Aminivibrio sp.: one gene and its partner. The protein of the gene in region 2 interacts with the protein of the main gene of each other region in a pairwise test. Links are inferred from orthologs where the notes say so. Each region holds a gene or a part of one and is shown on either strand. Other genes may lie near its edges.

Region 1 (12,696 bases), on a different replicon or contig from region 2:
GCCTTTTCGAAACGAAGAACCTCCGTTTCGGCTCCTATGTTTCGGAGTTCTTTTTCAACTCTCTCCGCTACCCTGTCCACGTTCTCCTTGTCTCTCGAACCGCTTTCCATGTTCACAAGTTCTTCCCAGAAGCCGAGAAGGGAATCCCGCTCCCGCTCCAGGCAGCCGAACGCCGGATTTTCCAGGGGATAATTCATGAAAGGCCTCCTTCTAGAACGGGAAAGCACCCCCGTTCTGCACTCTTAGTGAAATTACGGGGGAGTGTAACAGAAAAAATCAGCAAATTCAAATGCGTCTTCCCCGCCAACCAAGCCTAAATCCGCAGGTTTTTCAGGCAGAGGGAATGTCGCCGGGCACAGCGCCCGGGCCGAGAAACCGACACGGATGTCGGTTTCAGGTGCAGTTGTCAAGGACGACAATCTGCACCCCCCGCCCAAGCGAGCACCGGTGACACTCCCCGCTGCCTGCGGATTTAGGCCAAGGCGACATTGACACTCGGGGATTTATTGGCTAGAATGTATTTTACATTGCGGATAAAAAATCCATGGAGCGAAACGACAATGGAAAACGGGAACATTAGGGTTATCTCACGGGCTTTTTCCATACTGGTTCATCTCGCGCAGGAGAAACGGCCTCTCGGAATCACCGAGATCGCCTCTGCCGTCTCCCTTCCCAAGGCCACCGTGTACCGCATTCTCGACAGCCTCGAGGCCGAGCGGGCCGTCCTGAACCGGGGCGGCGAGTATGAGCTCGGTCCAGTGACGCTGTTGTTGGCGGACGCCTACCGCAGCCAGGTCGGCTTTGCCGAAGCTGCCAGGCCTCACCTTCTCTCCCTCAGGAACGAAACGAAGGAAACGGTCCACCTCTTCGTCTACGAAAGAGGAGAGTTCTACTACCTCGACAAGATAGAAAGCCCCTACCAGGTGCGCATGCACTCCCGAATCGGCGGCAGGGCCTCCCTTTTCCGCCTCTCCGCCGGAAAGGCCCTTCTCGCCTGGTTATCTCCCGACGACCTGAAAGAACTCCATGAGCCTGTTCCCGGCGAAGTCGCCGCAGAGTTTCCCGGCATCCGTTCAAGGGGGTATGCCGTGGATGACGAACAGAACGAGCAGGGGCTCCGGTGCGTCGGAGCGGCCATCCTGGACGGATCGGGGCGTCCGAGGGGCGCCGTGAGCGTCTCCGCCCCGGTGTACCGATTCCCCACCGAACTCCTGGAGAAATACGGCTCTCTCGTCGCACGGGCGGCGGAGGCCATCGGCAGGGAGATTGCCTGCTTCGAAGAGTGTCCGTGTTCCGGCGGACGGTCCGCCGGATAAAAGAAAAAGAGAAAACAAAGGAGGAAGACAGTATGATCAAGACCAACAAGCTCGTCATGATACCCGGACCCACACCGGTGGTGCGCTCCATCCAGGACCAGATGGGCAGGGAAACCGTGGCCTTCGGCGACACCGCTTTCGTGAAGGACTTTTCCGAGGTCATCGCTGACCTTAAGGCCATGTGGCGATGTGACGGCGAAGTGTTTGTCGTCGCCGGCTCCGGCACCATGGGCATGGAAATGGCCATCGCCAACACCACGAAGCGGGGGGACAACGTCCTCATCTGCTCCAACGGCTACTTCGGCGACCGGTTCATCGACATGTGCACCCGGAAAGGGCTCAACACCGATGTCCTCTCCGCCGAATGGGGCACATCGGTGACCCCTGAGATGGTGGAGAAGAAACTGGCCGAGAAACAGTACCAGGCGGTCACGGTGACCCACGTGGAGACCTCCACAGGCGTGGAGGCCCCCATCGCGGCCATCGGCGAAGTGATGAAGAAGCATCCTGAGATCGTCTATATCGTGGACGGTGTGGCCGCTTCCGGCGGCGCCGATCAGTACATGGACACCATGGGTATCGACGTGGTTCTTTCCTGCTCCCAGAAGGCCTTCGGCGTGGCGCCGGGCCTGACCATGGTGTGGGCCAGCGCGAAGGCCATGGAGAGAAGAAAGAGCCTCGGCACTATCCCGGAGTCCTATATCGACTTCGACAAGTGGCTTCCAGTCATGCACGATCCCTCGAAGTACTGGGGAACTCCCGCCATCAACCTTGTCTGGGCGCTGAAGGAATCCGTGCGCATCATGAAGGAGGAGGGGCTCGAGGAGCGCTATGCCCGCCACCGCCGCCAGGCCGCCGTATTCGACGCCGCCCTGGAGGCCATCGGCTTCAGGGTCGCCGCGGATAAGGCCTTCCGCGCGCCGACGCTCTCCGTCTATCTTTATCCTGAAGGTTCCGGCATCGACGACGTCAAGTTCCGTACCGTCCTCGCCGGCGAGGGAGCGCAGACTGCCGGCTGCCTGGGCGGATTTGCCGGCAAGGGCTTCCGCATGGGGCACATGGGCAACATCGACAAGCACACCCTCGTCTCGGCCATCGCCGCCGTGGAGCGGAGCTGCGTGAAGTGCGGGTATACAATCGAGCTCGGAAAAGCCCTTGGCGTTCTCCAGAAAGGGCTCGTCAACGAATAGCATTTCCCTGTGAAGAACGGGGAGGGGACGGGTGCTCCGTCCCCTCGATTTTGGTATTTCGGCCGTTCCTTTTTTCCTGGGGAGGTGTTTTTCGGTGAGTTGTGTACAGGAAGCCCCCCAGCTCATGCTTGACGGCTTTGCCTGAGCGCAGGCTGTTCTCGCGGCCTGCGGGAAAGGGCTGGGACTATCGAGGGAAACGGCGGTCCGTATCGCATCCGGTTTCGCAAGCGGAATGCGTACGGGAGACACCTGCGGCGCCGTGGCGGGAGCCATTATGGTCCTTGGACTCCGCTACGGGTCCGAAGAGTGCGTCACGGCGGCGGGAAGAGCTGCGGTGTACGGGAAAGTCGAAAAGTTCATCAGGCGGTTTCGGGAACGGAACAAATTTCTTCTCTGCCGTGATCTCCTCGGGGTGGACACGAGCACCTCGGAAGGACTCGCAAAGGCGAAGGAACTGAATCTTTTCCGGACCATGTGCCCCGCCCTTGTGGGGGACGCCGCCGCGATCCTCGAAGAGATGGAAAAGGAAGCGGAATAAGCATCCCGAAGAACATGGAAAAAGGCCCTGGCCGGAGGAACGCTCCGGCCAGGGCCTTTTTCCGTCCGCTCACAGGGGAGCGTTAGAAGCCCAGTTCTTCCCCGACGACGAACACGTGGAATGGTGTGGATCCCGGGCGCCTGCTGATGATGGTGGTGACGTTACAGATCCTCGTCCCGGTCCGGCAGTCCATGCAGAGCCCCGTCTGGGTGCAGGGATTGGGCAGGCCGAGCCTTTTGTTGTTCACAGGAGCGGCGACCATCCGAATCCGCTCCTCGGCCGCGTTTAGGTCTTTCACGATCTTGTTCGTCCCCAGAACGACAATAACCTTTCCCGGGCCGAAGATCATGGCGGCCACCCGGTTCCCGTTCCCGTCCCTGTTGACGAGCTGCCCGTCAAGGGTGACGGCGTTCGTTCCGGAGAGAAACACGTCGCAGGTGAGCTGCTTTTTCCTGACCTCCATGCGTTCCTCATTGGAGAGACCGGGGGCTCCATGGTCAAGAATGGTGTTCCCCCGGGACGCCAGTTTGTCCTGAAGGCCAAGGGCTTTCACTGTCCACGAGCCGCCGAAGCCCACAGACGCAGATTCGGGAATGAGCTCCAGGATCTTGTCCGCGGCCGCGGCGGCGGAGGGGCAGTATTCCGCTTCAAACCCGTTTTTCTTCAGGGCCTCCGCAACTTTTTTTCCAAGGGTCTCGTTGTGCCAGGGTGTGAATTCGTTCATTCTTCCTCCTCCTCGTATAATTAATCAACGTGCGGTAGCAAAAAGTGAAGGAAAGCAGGTCACCGCATAAACCTGCGTCCTGAGAACATGAGACAATGGTTCCGTACAGGCAGGAGCGCAGTCTTCCTCCTCGGCAGCGCCTGGTTGCTGCCGCTTTTCTACTCGTTCCTCGCCGGCGGTGTTCCCACGCCCTTGAGGTACTTCAGGATTCCTTCTCCCGGGCGGAGCAGGATCGGGGTGCCCGGAAGGGTGTTCTGGTAAAAGTCCATGGTCTTGATGAAAAGGTAAAGGTCCTTCGCCTCGGAAGTGGCCTTCGCCAGGGTGTCCTGGGCGGTGCTGTCCCCCTGTCCCTTGATCTCCTCGGCCTTTCTTCTCGCCTCGGCGATCATCTCCACTTCCTTCCTGTCGGCGATGGACCTGCGGGTAATGGCCTCCGCCTGGCCTTCCGCCCGGAGCTGTCCCGCTACACGGTTGCGTTCCGCCTGCATGGAGCGGTAGACCGCCTGTTCGTTGTCCTGGGGCAGGAAAACCCGCTTGAATGCCACCGACAGGATTTCCACACCGTATTCCTTCGACTGTTCCTGGGCGATGAGGGTGCCCTGCTCGATGGCATACTGCCGCCTGTCCTTCACCAGTTCATCCAGGGTGAGCCGCCCGGACACGATCCGGACAGCAGAGTAAATGGAGTCGTCAAGCCGCTGCTGGACGGAACCCACCGTGCGCACCCTCCGGAAGAAGGTTTCAGGTTCTGAGATCCGGAAGAGGGCGAAGGTATCGAACACCAGGTTTTTTTTGTCGCTGGTGACCACCGCCACCGGGTCGGCGTCGTATTCTATCAGCTTCTTCGAGTACCTCGTGAGCTGGTCGACAAAGGGAAGCTTGAAGTATATTCCAGGATCGGTCCGGGTGGCGTTCACCTTTCCCAGCCTCAGGACCACTGCCTGCTCGTCGGCCCGGAGGATGTAGAAACATCCCGAAAGCGCCAGCAAAACCGCGAACAGCGCGAGGAAAAACAGTTTTCTTTTCATCCCGGCTCCCTCCTACTGTGCCCCGTCGGGAGACGTCGCTCCCGCGGATTTGAAGAACTGCTCCAGGGGAAGCACCTGGAGGGCGTTCTCCCCGGCGTCCACGATGAACACCTTCAGTTTCGGCCAGACCTTCTCCATGTTCTCCAGCCAGAGGTTGTTCAGCACCAGGTCAGGGTTTTCCCTGTAGGCCCCGTGAAGGGACCTGATCCTTGCCGCCTCGCCCTCCGCCAGGGAGATGCGGCGGAACTTGTAGGCCTCGGCTTCGTTGAGGATCTTGTCTGCTTCTCCCTCCGCCCTGGACAGTATTTCGTTGGAGTACTTGTCCGCCTCGAGAATCAAACGTTCCCGTTCGGCCCTCGCGGTATTGATCTCGCTGAAGGCCGCCTGGACAGCTTTCGGCGGATTCACGTCCTGGAACTGGACCGCCAGGATGAACACACCGGTCTTGAGGAAGTCCAGCTTTTCCTGGATGAGCTTCTTCGCCTCCGTCTGGGAGGCCTCTTTTTCTGTGGTGAGCACGTCGTCGAGCTGTCTTGAGGCGATGACTTCCCGGAGCGTCGACTCCGCCACGTCCCGGATCAGTTTCTCACGAAAAGCCCTGTCCTCGGGGAGGTTCACCACGAAGGAGACCGGGTCTCCCGCCTGAAACTGGAGAACCCAGTCGATCTCCACGATTTTGTTGTCCCCGGTGAGCATCTTCGACTCGTCGGGCCGGTCGGCAAAAGTCGCCGGCGGCCCCGGATTCACCGTCCTGTAGCCGTATTCGAAACGCTGGATCTGCTCCGTGTTCACTATGGTGACGAGGTCGATGACGGGCAGCTTGAAGTTGATACCCTGGTCAGCCACCCCGGAGACCCTTCCCAGCCGGAAGACCACGCCCCGGGACCCGGCGGGAACGATGTAGAATCCCTGGTAGGCCACCAGGGCGGCCACGATCAGGAGAACCGCATACTTGAAAAACCCCAGGTTCAGTTTTTTCCTCTCCCTTGGCGGAGGCGTTCCCCACTCCTCGCCGTCGAACCGCTGTTCCTTCCTTGCCCCCTTCTCAAGCATCCCGAGAAGTTCCTCAAAAAAATTTCTCATATTTCCCCTCCACTCCTGGAATGTGACTCTTTCCCCGAAAATGAATGCGAATCCGCTCCCGGCGGGGGTCCGCACAATGCGGCAGCTATCCCTTTCCCGGGGGCAGTCCTATTGTAGCCTATTTCACGCCCCTTCCGCCATTGTTAGGTGGGGACAACATTTTTCGGACCAAAAAGTAAACAGCTTCAAGCGGGTTTAGGGCAAAGTGCCGGGAGACCATCTTCCGGTTCGCCAGGTTTTGAAGTATCATATACGGAATATCATATATTTTTGACGAGGAGAGAAACCAAATGAAAAAAGTCCGTGGAATTTTCGCCCCCATCGCCACCGCCTTCGACGCTTCCGGAGAGGTGGATTATTCGACCTTTGCAGAGAACACGGTGGCCTTCGGCGCAACGAAACTGTCCGGCCTCGTGGTGCTGGGCAGCAACGGCGAGTTCACCCTGCTTTCCCACGAGGAAAAGGTGAAGCTCGTGGAGACCGCGAGAAACCACCTTCCGGCGGAAAAAATGGTCATCGCCGGAACGGGTTGCGAGTCCTTCAAGGAGACTCTGCAGCTTACGAAGGAATGCGCCGCTGTCGGGGCCGACGTGGCCCTCGTCGTGACCCCCAACTACTACAAGAAGGACATGCACGAGGCCGCCCTCGGGAATTTCTACACCATGCTCGCCGACGCCTCTCCCATCCCCGTGATGATCTACAACATGCCCGGCAACTCCGGGGTGAACGTCCCCTCGTCCCTGACCCTGAAGCTCGCCGCCCACCCCAACATCACCGGCATCAAGGACAGCGGAGGCAACATCGTCCAGATTTCCGAAGTGCTCGCGAAGGCTCCCGAGGGCTTCTCTGTTTTCGCCGGCTCAGGAAGCTATCTTCTCGCCACCCTCCTGCTCGGCGGTGTCGGCGGAACCCTGGCGGTGGCCAACGTGGTTCCCGACTATTGCGCCGAAATCCAGGAGAACTTCGAAAAGGGCGATATTGAGAAAGCCCGGAAGATGCAACTCGCCCTCCTTCCCCTCAATGCCGCCGTCACCAGCCGCTTCGGCATCGGCGGCATGAAGGCAGCCATGGACATGGTCGGCTTCAAGGGGGGACTGCCCCGCCTGCCCATCCTTCCAGCCGGCGAGGAGACGAGGAAGGAAATCGCCAGGATCCTCAAGGAGCTGGGGATCCCCACGGTATAGTCCCGTGATCATCTCCGCAGACCGTTTCCTCGCGGATCTGGAAGCCCTCGGCCGTATAGGCTGGGTGGACGGGGAGGGCATGGACCGCCCCGCCTTTTCCCCTTCCTGCGAGGCGGCCAGGAAGTTCGTGGAGGACAGGATGAAGGAGGCAGGGCTCGCCGTGACCGTTGACGGGGTCGGAAATCTTTTCGGCAGGCTGGAGGGAAGCGATCCCTCCCTGCCTGCCATATATGCGGGGTCCCACCTGGATGCCGTGCCCGGGGGAGGAAAGTACGACGGTTCCCTGGGCGTGATGGCGGCCCTGGAGGCAGCCCGGACCATCCGGGAAAAGAAGCTTCCCCTTCGCCACTCTCTTGTGGTCGCCGGGTTCACAGGCGAAGAGGGGGGCGAGATGGGAGGTACCTTCGGGAGCAGGGCCTTTGCCGGACTGCTGGATGAGCCCCTGCCGGCCGAAAGGCCGGCAAGGGTGGGTCTGACGCCGGAAGAAGTCCGTTCCGCGAAGGCCGACCCTGGGCGGATCGCCTGCTACTTCGAGCTTCACATCGAGCAGGGTCCCTACCTCGAGCGGAGGAACATCTCCGTCGGCATTCCCACGGGTATCGTGGGCATCAGCAGGTACGCCGTCAGGATCGACGGCGAGGCCAACCACGCGGGCACCACGCCCATGAAAGAGCGGAAGGACGCCATGAGAGAGGCCGCGGAGTTGCTCGCCGAGTGGTATGCCTGGACGGATACGAGGGATGACTTTGTCTGCAATGTGGGGGTCTTCTCCCTCCGTCCCGGGGCCGTGGCCATCGTTCCGGGAAGAGCGGACTTTCTCCTCGAGATCCGTTCGCTGAAGGATTCCGTCATGGACGAGATCGCCACCAAATTCCGCTCCTTCCTCGAAAAAAGGAAGAACGTTTCCGTCTCCATGGAGCCCGTGGTCTGGAAAGGGGCCGTGGATCTCGATCCGTTTCTCCAGACGGCAGTGGAAGCCGTCTGCGAGGAGACGAAAGTCTCTTGGGTGCGCATGCCGAGCGGCGCATCCCACGACGCGAACCCCATGGCCCGGATCACCAGGGCGGGAATGATTTTTGTGCCGAGCGCGGGCGGCATCAGCCACTCGAAAGAGGAGTATACGACCCCGGAAGATCTTGCCAGGGGAGCGGACATTCTTGCCCGTGCCATTTTGGAGGCAGACCGGGGCCTGTAGGAAACAATCGTGAAACGAAACGAAGGGGAGCGGAAATGCCTGCGGGCTTTTCCGCTCCCCTTCGTCCTGTTTATGGAGGACCGGGTCATCCTTTCTTATATCCTGTACGATTGCAATTTTTCCGAAGAAACGGAAAAACCTTCTTCCAAAATGCCTATCCTCCTGTAAAATAGGATATGGAAAAAGCCTTTTTATCAAGGGAGTGGATACTGTGGGGAATGTCCAGATCATCATCGGTCTCGTAAGCATCATCTCCATTGTGGCCACGGGGCTGGTCCTCAACTTCGCCCAGGCGGTGTTCATTCCGCTGATTATCGCATGGCTCCTGTCGTACATCTTCGGCCCTATCGTGCGGTTCCTCTCGCGGCTGAAAATCCCGACGTTCATCAACGTCATCGTCGTCCTGGCCATCTTCTTCGGCGTCTGCGTTCTCGGGGCTCTTTTCCTCAACGCCCGCATTCTCACCTTCACAGAGGCCTTTCCGAAATACTATGCCAGGCTTCTTGATATAGGAAAGTCGCTTACCGTGAACTTTGACCTTCCGCCTGACTTCTGGTTGTCCATCAACTGGGGCGTCACTGTCAGGGGATACCTTCTCGAGCTGTCCGGTTCCTTCGTCACCATTGTCTCAAAGCTCGTCATGGTGATCGTGTTCCTCGTGTTTCTGCTCCTCGGCGCCCCCTATTTCGACTACAAGCTGCAGAAGGCCTTCTCTCCCGGCACCGCGGAAAAGGTAAAACGCATCCTCGGCACCATCTCCTTCCAGATCGGCCGGTACCTGAGCGCCCTGGCCTTCATCAGCGCCGTGACGGGATTCCTGGTGTGGTTCGCCCTTGAATTCCTCCAGGTGGACTTTGCGGTGACCTGGGGTTTGCTGGCCTTTATCCTGAACTTTATTCCCACGGTGGGATCCATCGTGGCCTCAATCCCCCCGATCCTGGTGGCGCTGGTACAGTTCTACCCGAGCTACATGCCTGCGGTCGTCACCGCCCTGGTCCTCCTGACCATCCAGGTGACAATCGGCAACTTCATAACCCCCAAGGTCATGGGAGACCGGCTGAACCTCAGCCCAGTCGCGGTGCTCATCTCCCTGCTTTTCTGGAGCCTCATCTGGGGCGTGGCGGGCGCCCTCATCTCCACCATCATCGCCGCCATCATAAAGATCATCTGCGAGAATATCCCCTCCCTGAACTTCATCAGCGTCATGATGGGGTCCGGTAAGGTCTACCAGAAGGAGTTCGAGGAAAGGGTCTGAGTCCCGGAAAAAACACCAGCGAAGGGAAGTGTCCCTCATGAGAAAAACTGCCGTTTTTGCGGCAGCCGCTCTTTTTCTGCTCACCGCTGCCGCTCTGCCGTCCCCTGCGGCGGATTTAGGTTGAACCTAAATCTGCAAATTTTTCAGGCAGAGGGAGTGTCGCCGGGCACAGCGCCCGGGCCGAGAAACCGACACGGATGTCGGTTTCAGGTGCAGTTGTCAAGGACGACAATCTGCACCCCCCGCCCAAGCGAGCACCGGTGACACTCCCGCTGCCTGCGGATTTAGGTTGAAATCGGACTGTTGACAGATCCGGCGGAGGTAGCCTATAATCTCCGTCATACCTGAATACTGAATCGAATCATCCGGAGCGACGGAGGGACAGGCCCTGTGAAGCTGCGGCAACCTCCGCGAGGTTGCGGAAGGGTGCCGGTTCCTGCAGGTTTCCCTGGAAGATGATCGAGGCTGAATGAACCAGCGACGCCTCTTCCAGCATTCCCGAAGATGTTTTTATTTTTTGTCGGTCCCCCGGCCCGACGGAAAGGAGGAATCACCATGACCGGTTCCATCAGAAACGGATTCTGCGATATGTTCACCATGATGATGTGCGGCAACGGCGGATCTCCTCCGGGAAGGGTCGGCGGCTGACATCGTGCGCTGATTTGCCGGAACGGGATCCCCGCAGCTCAAGGGGGGTCCCGTTTTTTTTATCCTGGAAGGAGGGGATGCAATGGCCGATGACGACGGCATGAGCGACATGAAAGAAGCGGACGATGGCATTCGGGCCGGACGGACGAGTCCGAAAGATGTCAGTACAGGACGAAAGGACGGAAAGAGAATGAAAAAAATCGCAGCACTGTGCGCAGCAGCAGCCATAGCCGTTTTCACAGCCGCAGGGGCGGAAGCCGCCGCTCTTGTTCCCCTGAAGGTCGGGGCGACTTCGGGGCCCCATGCCGAAATACTGGAATTCCTGGCGGAGAGACTGAAGAACGAAGGCGTGGACCTCAGGGTGTTTCCCTTCAGCGATTACATCACCCCAAACGCCGCCCTCGACCAGGGAGATATCGACGCAAACTCCTACCAGCACCAGCTCTTTCTCGACACCCAGAACAGGGACCGGGGATACAGGCTTGTCTCTGTGGCCAAGACCGTGGTCTGCCCCATGGGGTTCTACTCAAAAAAAATAGGGACCATCGACGACCTGAAGGATGGTTCGAAGGTCTCCGTTCCTAATGATCCGGCAAACGTGGGCAGGGCCCTGGTCCTGCTGGAAAAGAAAGGATTCATTAAGCTGCGGGAAGGAACGGGGTATACCGCCTCGGTGCTTGACATCGTGGAAAACCCGAAAAATCTCAGGTTTATCGAGATCGAGGCTCCCCAACTTCCCAGGGTTCTGGACGACGTGGACATCGGCGCCGTGAACGTGAACTACGCGGTGGAGGCGGGCCTGTCCCCCCTGAAGGACGCGATCCTGCTCGAGGATGCCGAAACCTCCCCCTTCGCCAACGTGATCGCCGTCCGGGAGGAGGACAGGGACAATCCCCTGGTGAAAAAGCTCGTGGAGGCCTACCGGACGGAAGAGACCGCGAAGTTCATGCTGGAGCGATACAAGGGCGGCTTCATTCCCGCCTGGTAGGGAAGGTTCGGACATGGCCATCCTCCTGAAGGGCGTGACGAAAACCTACGGCGCCGGGGAAAAGCGGTTGAAGGCTTTGAGCAATATTGACCTTGAAATTCCCGACGGCTCCATCTTCGGGATCATCGGACGGAGCGGCGCCGGAAAGAGCACTCTCGTCCGGTGCGTGAACCTCCTTGAGCGTCCGGACTGCGGCTCGGTCGCCGTGAGCGGCCTGGAACTCACCGCCCTGGATGAAGGGGAGCTCCGGCAGGCCCGGAAAAAGATCGGCATGATCTTCCAGAACTTCAACCTCCTGTCGTGCCGCACGGTCTTCGGGAACGTGGCCTTTCCCCTGGAACTGGCGGGATGGCGCAGGGAGGATATTGCGGGGAGAGTCGACGAACTGCTCGACCTTGTGGGCCTTGCCGACAAGCGGGACCGGTATCCCTCCCAGCTTTCCGGCGGCCAGAAACAGAGGGTGGGAATCGCCAGGGCACTGGCCAACAGGCCGGACGTGCTTCTTTCCGACGAGGCCACGTCAGCCCTGGATCCCCTCACCACCCGGTCGATCCTGTCTCTTCTCAGGGATATCAACAGCAGGCTCGGCCTCACCATCGTCCTGATCACCCACGAGATGAACGTCATCCGGGAGATCTGCACCGACGTGGCTGTAATCGACAAGGGGAGTATCGTCGAGCGGGGGCCCGTGCTGGACATTTTCACCGATCCCCGCGCTGAGGTCACCCTGGACATGCTCCGGGACGTGATGGGAGTGGAATTGCCGGAGACCTTCGCCGGGCTCGATTTCAGTCCGGGAATCCATGGGTCGGGAGACCCTGTCCTGCAGCTTCAGTTCTTCGGCGATATCGCCGCCGATCCCGTAATCTCCGGGATGATCCGCCGCTTCGAGGTGGATGTGAACATCCTCGTGGCCAGGATCGGCCATATACGGAACGTCCCCTGCGGCACCCTGGTGATCCGGCTCTCAGGGGACGAAAGGGCGAAAAGCGGGGCGCTGGGCTATCTCAGGGCGCTCGACCTGAAAGTGGAGGTGATCGGCCATGTGGGCTCAGGTATCAGCGTTGCTGTTTAAGGCTCTCGGGGAGACTCTGTTCATGGTGGGGGCATCGTCGGCCATAGCGTTCGCTTCCGGAGTGCCGCTGGGCGTGGTCCTTCACGTGACGTCGAAGGGAGGGCTCCTGGAGAGGCGGGTGCTGAACGGTCTGTTGTCGGCGGTGGTCAATGCCGCAAGGTCAACACCCTTCATCATCCTCATGGTGCTTCTGATCCCGGTAACGCGGCTGATCGCGGGAACGTCCATCGGCACCGCCGCGGCCGTCGTGCCCCTGTCCATCGCCGCCGCTCCCTTCGTCGGGCGGGTGGTGGAGGGAGCCCTGAGGGAAGTGGACCGGGGAGTGGTGGAAGCGGCCCAGGCTATGGGAGCCACGTCATGGCAGATCATCCGGAAGGTGCTCCTTCCCGAGGCTTTCCCGGCCATTCTTTCCGGTCTGACCCTCTCGGTGGTGAGTCTCATCGGTTTCTCGGCCATGGCCGGGGCGGTGGGA
Region 2 (6,453 bases):
CCAGGGTCAGCTTCCGGGCACGGTCACCGTTGAACATTCCTCTGACCTGGGGAAGGGTAATGTGGGATTCATCCACGACAAGGAGAAAGTCGGCGGGGAAGAAGTCGAGCAGTGTTCCCGGCGGTTCTCCCGGATTCCTTCCGTCGAGATATCTCGAATAATTCTCTATTCCAGAGCAGTATCCCGTTTCCATAAGCATTTCCATGTCGTACTGGGTTCTCATTCTGATGCGTTGGGCTTCAAGAAACTTCCCCTGTCGTTCGAATGCCGCTGCCTGGTCCTCCATTTCAGCCCGAATGGGCTCGATGGACCGGTCTATGGCATCTCTGTCTGTAACATAATGCTGGGCGGGAAAAATTGAAGCATGGTCAAGGTTTTCTTTTACCTTTCCCGAAACGGGATCGAACTCATCTATTTTTTCTATTTCGTCGTCGAAAAAACATATCCGGAGGGCTGTCTCCCCATAGGCGGGAAAAATTTCGATTATGTCTCCCCTGGCTCGGAAACTACCCTGTTCCACCACCAAATCGTTTCTTTCGTAGTAGTTTTCCAGCAGCTTTTCCATGAACACCCGCCGTTCCCACCGATCGCCCACCGAGAAAGGAAAAATGATCTTTTCGTAGGTCTCCTTTCGTCCGAGACCATAGATGCAGGATACGCTGGCAACGACAATGACGTCCCGCCGTTCTATCAGCGCCTTGGTTGCAGCGAGTCGAAGCCGTTCAATTCTGTCGTTGACCGACGCGTCTTTTTCTATATAGGTATCCGTTGCGGGAACATAGGCCTCAGGCTGGTAATAGTCGTAATAGCTGACAAAATAATGCACGGCATTGTAAGGGAAAAATCCCTTGAATTCACTGTAAAGCTGTGCCGCGAGGGTTTTGTTGTGGGCGAGCACGAGAACGGGCCTGCCTGCTTCGGCGATCACGTTGGCAATCGTAAAGGTCTTTCCGCTTCCGGTCACCCCGAGAAGAGTCTGGAAACGCCGGTTTTCCGAGATGCCGGCAGAAAGCCGGCGTATGGCTTCAGGCTGGTCGCCGGAAGGCGGCCATTCCGAAACCAGGTGGAATTTCCGGTCTTCAGTTCTCATTACTTTCCACCCCTCCTTCCCGTTGCTCCGAAAAAGAAAAAGGGAACCGGGAAAAATCCCGGCTCCTCTTTTTCCCCTCCTTGCCGAAACTAATCCGCAGGAGCTTCTCCAAGGATGTTCGGGCTTCGGCTGTCTTCGGCGGTTTCTTCCGGAGACAGTGTGGTTTTTTCTGCCCCTTCCGCCGGGGAACCGGTTTTCTCCTCTTTCTCTTCCAGGCCGAGCAGACGTGCAAGTTCCTTCCCCTCGATGACTTCCTTTTCGAGAAGAACCCGGGCTACATTCGCCATCTCGTCGGCATTTTCCACAAGAAGGTGATGAACTCTGCCATAGCACGAATCGATGATCTTTTTCACTTCCTGGTCTATCGAATAGGCCACTTCGTCGCTGTAATTCCGGTCCTCTCCGATATCTCTGCCGAGGAACACTTCCTGGTGCTTGTGGCCCAGCTTGACGAGACCAAGCTTTTCACTCATTCCGAATTCGGTGACCATCTGCCTGGCAATCTGGGTAGCCCGTTCCAGGTCGTTGCTGGCACCTGTGGTGACGTCCCCGAACTGGATCTCTTCGGCTACTCTTCCGCCGAGAAGAACGCAGATCTTGTCAAGCAGTTCGGAACGAGACATGAGAAAACGATCCTCCTCAGGCAGCTGAAGCGTGTAGCCGAGAGCCATTTGTCCTCTCGGAATGATGGAAATCTTGTGCACCGGGTCGCAGGACGGTATCAGTCCTGCAACAAGGGCATGCCCGGTCTCATGGTACGCGATGATCCTCTTTTCTTTTTCGCTCACGAGGCGACTCTTGCGTTCAGGTCCCGCGATGACCCTGTCGATCCCTTCCTCGAAGTTCTTCATGGAGATTTCTTTTTCTCCGTTCCTTGCCGAAAGCAGTGCTGCCTCGTTCACAAGGTTGGCAAGGTCGGCCCCTACGAAACCGGGTGTCCGGCGGGCAAGGACTTCAAGATTCACGTCGGGAGCGAGTTTCTTTCCCCGGACATGAACCTCCAGAATAGCCTCCCGTCCCTTGACATCCGGCCGGTCTACGATGATATGGCGGTCGAACCTTCCCGGACGGAGAAGTGCCGGGTCGAGAATATCGGGTCTGTTCGTGGCCGCAATGAGGATGATACCGGTCGATTCGTCGAACCCGTCAAGTTCGACAAGAAGCTGGTTCAGTGTCTGTTCCCGTTCGTCGTGGCCTCCCCCGAGGCCCGCACCCCGTTGCCTTCCGACAGCGTCCATCTCATCGATGAATATAATGCACGGCTGATATTTTCGAGCCTGTTCAAAGAGATCCCGAACCCTTGCTGCGCCGACACCGACGAACATCTCGACGAAGTCCGAACCGCTGACGCTGAAGAAGGGAACATCAGCCTCTCCGGCCGCAGCCCTGGCAAGAAGGGTTTTTCCCGTTCCCGGGGGTCCAAGGAGCAAGATGCCCTTGGGCACCTTTGCTCCGAGGGCTGTGAACCTGCTTGGATCCTTCAGATAGTACACGACCTCGGAGAGCTCTTCCTTCGATTCCTCGCAGCCGGCGACATCCTTGAACGTGACCTTTGGGCGGTTGTCGAGAAAGAGTTTGGCCTTGCTCTTCGCGAAGTTCATTACCTTGCCGCCGCCGCCCTGCATGTTGTAGAGGAAGAAGACCCAGACTCCGATGAGCAGCAGCGTCGGGAACAGCGAGGAAAGCATGTTGGCCCACCAGGGAGTTTTCTGCGGAGGCTCCACCTCCACGTTCACTCCCTTCTGGGCGACTTCCTTTGCCAAGTCTTCAATACCGACCACGTAGGTAACGAATTCTCTTCCGTCGGTGAACTTGCCCTTGAGGGAATTTTCCCGTATGGTGACAGCTGTGATTCTCCCCGAGGAGACTTCCGAAAGAAATGTGCTGTACCCGATCTCCTGAATTTGCTGGGGACCCTGGGCGGGAGAAAGAAAAACGTTCACAAGGCTCACAACGAGCACAATAAGAATGAGATACAACCCGAGATTTTTTACCAATCGGCCCAAATTATCGCCGCCTCCTGACTATTGTAGATATTTTTATAATGCTGATCTCGATTCTCACGAAACCTCGACAACATGAACCGAGGGGAGATTCCTCCATTTGCCCGCGTAATCAAGGCCGTAGCCAACAACAAATTTATCGGGGATTGAAAATCCCCTGTAATCCACATTCACGTGGACCTTCCGCCGTTCCTCCTTGTCGAGAAGGGCGCAGACCCTGACGCTTTCGGGCTGCCTTTCATGCATCAGTTTGACAAGATATGACAGAGTGAGTCCGGTGTCAACTATATCCTCGACAATGAGGACGTTTTTGTCTTTGATGCTGCTGTCCAGGTCTTTGACAATCCGGACGATTCCGCTGGTTTTTGTGGAATCACCGTAGGAGGAGACCGCCATGAAATCAAGGGAAAGGTTCACCGACGAGGGTATGTTCCTGACGAGGTCGGCCATGAACACGACCGCTCCCTTCAGGATACCGACAACAACGAGTGCCTGCCCCTCATAATCCCTGGCTATCTGTTTGCCCAGATCGGCGACTCTTTTTTCAATTTCATCTTTCGGAATCAGAATATCCGAAACCCTGTAATCCATCGTCTTTCCCCTTTTCAGTGGTAAAAGGAATAATTTTTGCCTGAATTCGAACGACCTCATTCCCGGAACGGGCTACCCCCGGGGCTGTACGCTTCCCCCAGAAAGGAACCCATTCGAAGGAACCGGAGCGGAGCACCGGGAAAATATGCCGTCCCCACTGGGGCGCCCAGATGTCCCGATGTTTCTCCAGTTCCGAAAGGGAAAAAATCTTTATATCGCCGGTGCAGGGAAAAACAGCCTGCATCCATCCGGCAGAAGCATCGGCCGATTTTTCCCTTTTCCAGGAAAACTGCCAGTTATTCCATTCAAAAGTGCCTTGGATCCCTTCCATGGGCACAGAAATTCCGGGAGGATCCACCCGGTTAAGTATAACAGGGTCGACCCAGGTAACAAAGGGGAAACTGCTGAAAACATACATGCTGCTCTGCCACTGAAAACACCAGGGATTATCCTTTCTGAGAAGCTCTGCAAGTTTTTCGGTTCTTTCCCTTGAGAGGGTTTTCAGTCCAAGGGTCCTTCCCGCGCCGCGGAGGAAAAGGGCCGTTGTATCCCCGTCAAGACGTCTCAGGAACGGGAGCGAACATGCATAGGAACAAAAGGGCAGCGATACGGAAGCGAGCCTGAGAAGAGAACCCTGGATCTTCTCCTCCTGCCGGCGGAAGAACGCAAGATCTCCTGCAGTTCCCAGGATATGCTTCCGGGCGGAACTGTTTATTTCTCTTTCAACAAGAGGAATGAGCACGTTTCTGATTTTGTTTCTCAGGTAGGACGTATCCTCGTTGGTGGAGTCCTCTCTCCATGGTATGCCGTAGAGGCGGAGAAGCTCCCGGAGAAATTCTCTGGAATATTTCAGGAGAGGGCGGAAAATGAGGCCCCGTTTCTCGGGAATTCCGGAAAGTCCCCGGACGCCCGAACCGCGGAGCAGGTTGTGCAGAAATGTTTCCGCCGAGTCGTCGCTCGTATGGGCAACTCCTATGCCCCAAGCGCCCTCCGCCTTTGCCGTTTCTTCCAGGAAACGGTACCTGATCCTTCGTGCGCCGTCTTCGAGGGATTCTCCTTTTTGGAGGAGAGCTGGAACAGGAATGGATTGGCAGATGTGTCTGACCCCGAACCGGGCTGCCATGGAAGCGACAAATGACGCGTCGCTCTTTCCTTCCTCACCGCGGATTCCATGGTCGAGATGGGCAACGATCAGGTTCCTTCCGCGGAACATGGAAAAGAGCCAGAGCATTGCCATAGAATCGCTTCCGCCCGAAACGGCCAGCAGTATGGGGGCGTTTGTCTGTGTCCATCCCTGAGAGTCGCCTGTTTTGAGGAATTCTTTTTCAAGACGGGAAAGAGAATAATCGAATGGAATATCGGGACTGGGGGCTTTCTCCATCTTTCCCATGACACCTCCAGAAAAGAAAAAGGCGGAGAATAGTCTCCGCCTTCATGGTTTTCTCAATTGGTGGCGGTGACTGGAATCGAACCAGTGACACTGCGGGTATGAACCGCATGCTCTAGCCATCTGAGCTACACCGCCGAAATTGGTTGCGGGGGCAGGATTCGAACCTGCGACCTTCGGGTTATGAGCCCGACGAGCTTCCTGACTGCTCCACCCCGCGATCATTTTCTTCCTGGTGCCGGACGCGGGACTCGAACCCGCACGGACCTTCGTCCACAGGATTTTAAGTCCCGTGCGTCTACCAATTCCGCCAGCCCGGCCAGCACTAGGGCATTATAGTGCACCCTCCCTTGTTTCGTCAAGCAGGTAAGTTTTTTTGTTACGAGACAGTGATAATATCATACCTGAAACGGGACAGGCCTTCCTGAATCCGCAGGCTTTTCAGGCAGAGGGAGTGCCGCCGGACATAAGGTGAATTCGCCCTCCTCAGGGGCGAGGAGATCTCGCTCCGCGCTCTTTGCGGAGGAATCCCCCTGCGGGGAGGGAACGCCCAGAACGCAGGGAGCCGCGGGACTCGCCTGGGCAGTTGTCAAAGGTGACAATCTGCCCCCCCGCCCAAGCGTTCCCCGGTGAGGCTCCCCGGCGATGTGCGGATTTAGGGCCTTCCTGTAAGATTGACATTGACGCGCCACCATGGTAGACTGCGAAAAACTTTAGAAAATGCACAATGTAATATGATAAAGTTTTCAACACTTACTTTAGGAGACAGCATTATGCCCCTATATCTGGACAAAAATGAAAATCCTTTCCAAACGCCGGAGGAAATCAGGGATGCTGTTTTGGAAAAGATTTCCGGACTTCTGTTCAACAGGTATCCTGACCCGGAATATCCTTTACTGAAGCGGCAGCTTGCTGATATAGCCGGTCTCTCAGATGAATCAGTGGTGACCGGCAACGGCGGCGATGAAATCCTCTGGATGGTCTTTTCCCGCTTTGTACGGCCGGGCGACCCGGTTTTGACGTTTTCTCCCACTTTCTCCGAATATTACAGACTGTCGCGGCTCGCAGAGGCGAGGCACATTACTTTCCCCGTCAACCTTGAGGGGGATGATCCTCTTTTTCCCGTCCAGGACTTTATTAAAGCGATCGAAAAAGAAAAGCCGGCCCTTGTGCTGCTCGATACGCCGAACAACCCCACAGGAAAAAGCCTGCCTGCTTCTTTTATCGAAGAAGTAATTGCCCGAAGTGAATCGCTCGTGGTGATTGATGAAGCCTACGGAGAATTTGCGGATACCACATTTCTGGCCGGGCTCCGCGGAAAGCGGGTTCCAGACAACGTCGTCATTCTGAAAACCCTCTCAAAGGCATGGGGAATGGCCGGA

What was found.
Region 1: the proteins of ftsH (region 2) and hflK interact in binary tests that used the Escherichia coli proteins (3 or more experiments, as listed by UniProt). The link is inferred for Aminivibrio sp. from one-to-one orthologs.

The regions. Positions count from the first base shown.
Region 1 is NZ_JAESIH010000062.1:23,567-36,262, forward strand. Bases 3,845-6,795 are described here. They hold hflK (FtsH protease activity modulator HflK), read right to left. Parts: upstream 5,880-6,795; coding sequence 4,809-5,879; downstream 3,845-4,808. Other genes in these bases: hflC (protease modulator HflC), read right to left, coding at 3,927-4,796; JMJ95_RS10740 (dihydrodipicolinate synthase family protein), read left to right, coding at 6,170-6,795. In the rest of the region: JMJ95_RS10705 (M20 family metallopeptidase), read right to left, coding at 1-197; JMJ95_RS10710 (IclR family transcriptional regulator), read left to right, coding at 561-1,316; JMJ95_RS10715 (alanine--glyoxylate aminotransferase family protein), read left to right, coding at 1,349-2,506; JMJ95_RS10725 (lactate utilization protein), read right to left, coding at 3,127-3,768; more of JMJ95_RS10740, read left to right, coding at 6,796-7,063; JMJ95_RS10745 (M20 family metallo-hydrolase), read left to right, coding at 7,068-8,258; JMJ95_RS10750 (AI-2E family transporter), read left to right, coding at 8,470-9,513; JMJ95_RS10755 (MetQ/NlpA family ABC transporter substrate-binding protein), read left to right, coding at 10,244-11,149; JMJ95_RS10760 (methionine ABC transporter ATP-binding protein), read left to right, coding at 11,163-12,224; JMJ95_RS10765 (methionine ABC transporter permease), read left to right, coding at 12,193-12,696.
Region 2 is NZ_JAESIH010000025.1:220,924-227,376, reverse strand. The notes cover bases 639-3,559. They hold ftsH (ATP-dependent zinc metalloprotease FtsH), read right to left. Parts: upstream 3,097-3,559; coding sequence 1,180-3,096; downstream 639-1,179. Other genes in these bases: hpt (hypoxanthine phosphoribosyltransferase), read right to left, coding at 3,151-3,559; uvrB (excinuclease ABC subunit UvrB), read right to left, coding at 639-1,090. Also shown: more of uvrB, read right to left, coding at 1-638; more of hpt, read right to left, coding at 3,560-3,684; tRNA lysidine(34) synthetase TilS, read right to left, coding at 3,644-5,074; JMJ95_RS02910 (aminotransferase class I/II-fold pyridoxal phosphate-dependent enzyme), read left to right, coding at 5,845-6,453. UniProt on the Escherichia coli protein: Acts as a processive, ATP-dependent zinc metallopeptidase for both cytoplasmic and membrane proteins. Plays a role in the quality control of integral membrane proteins.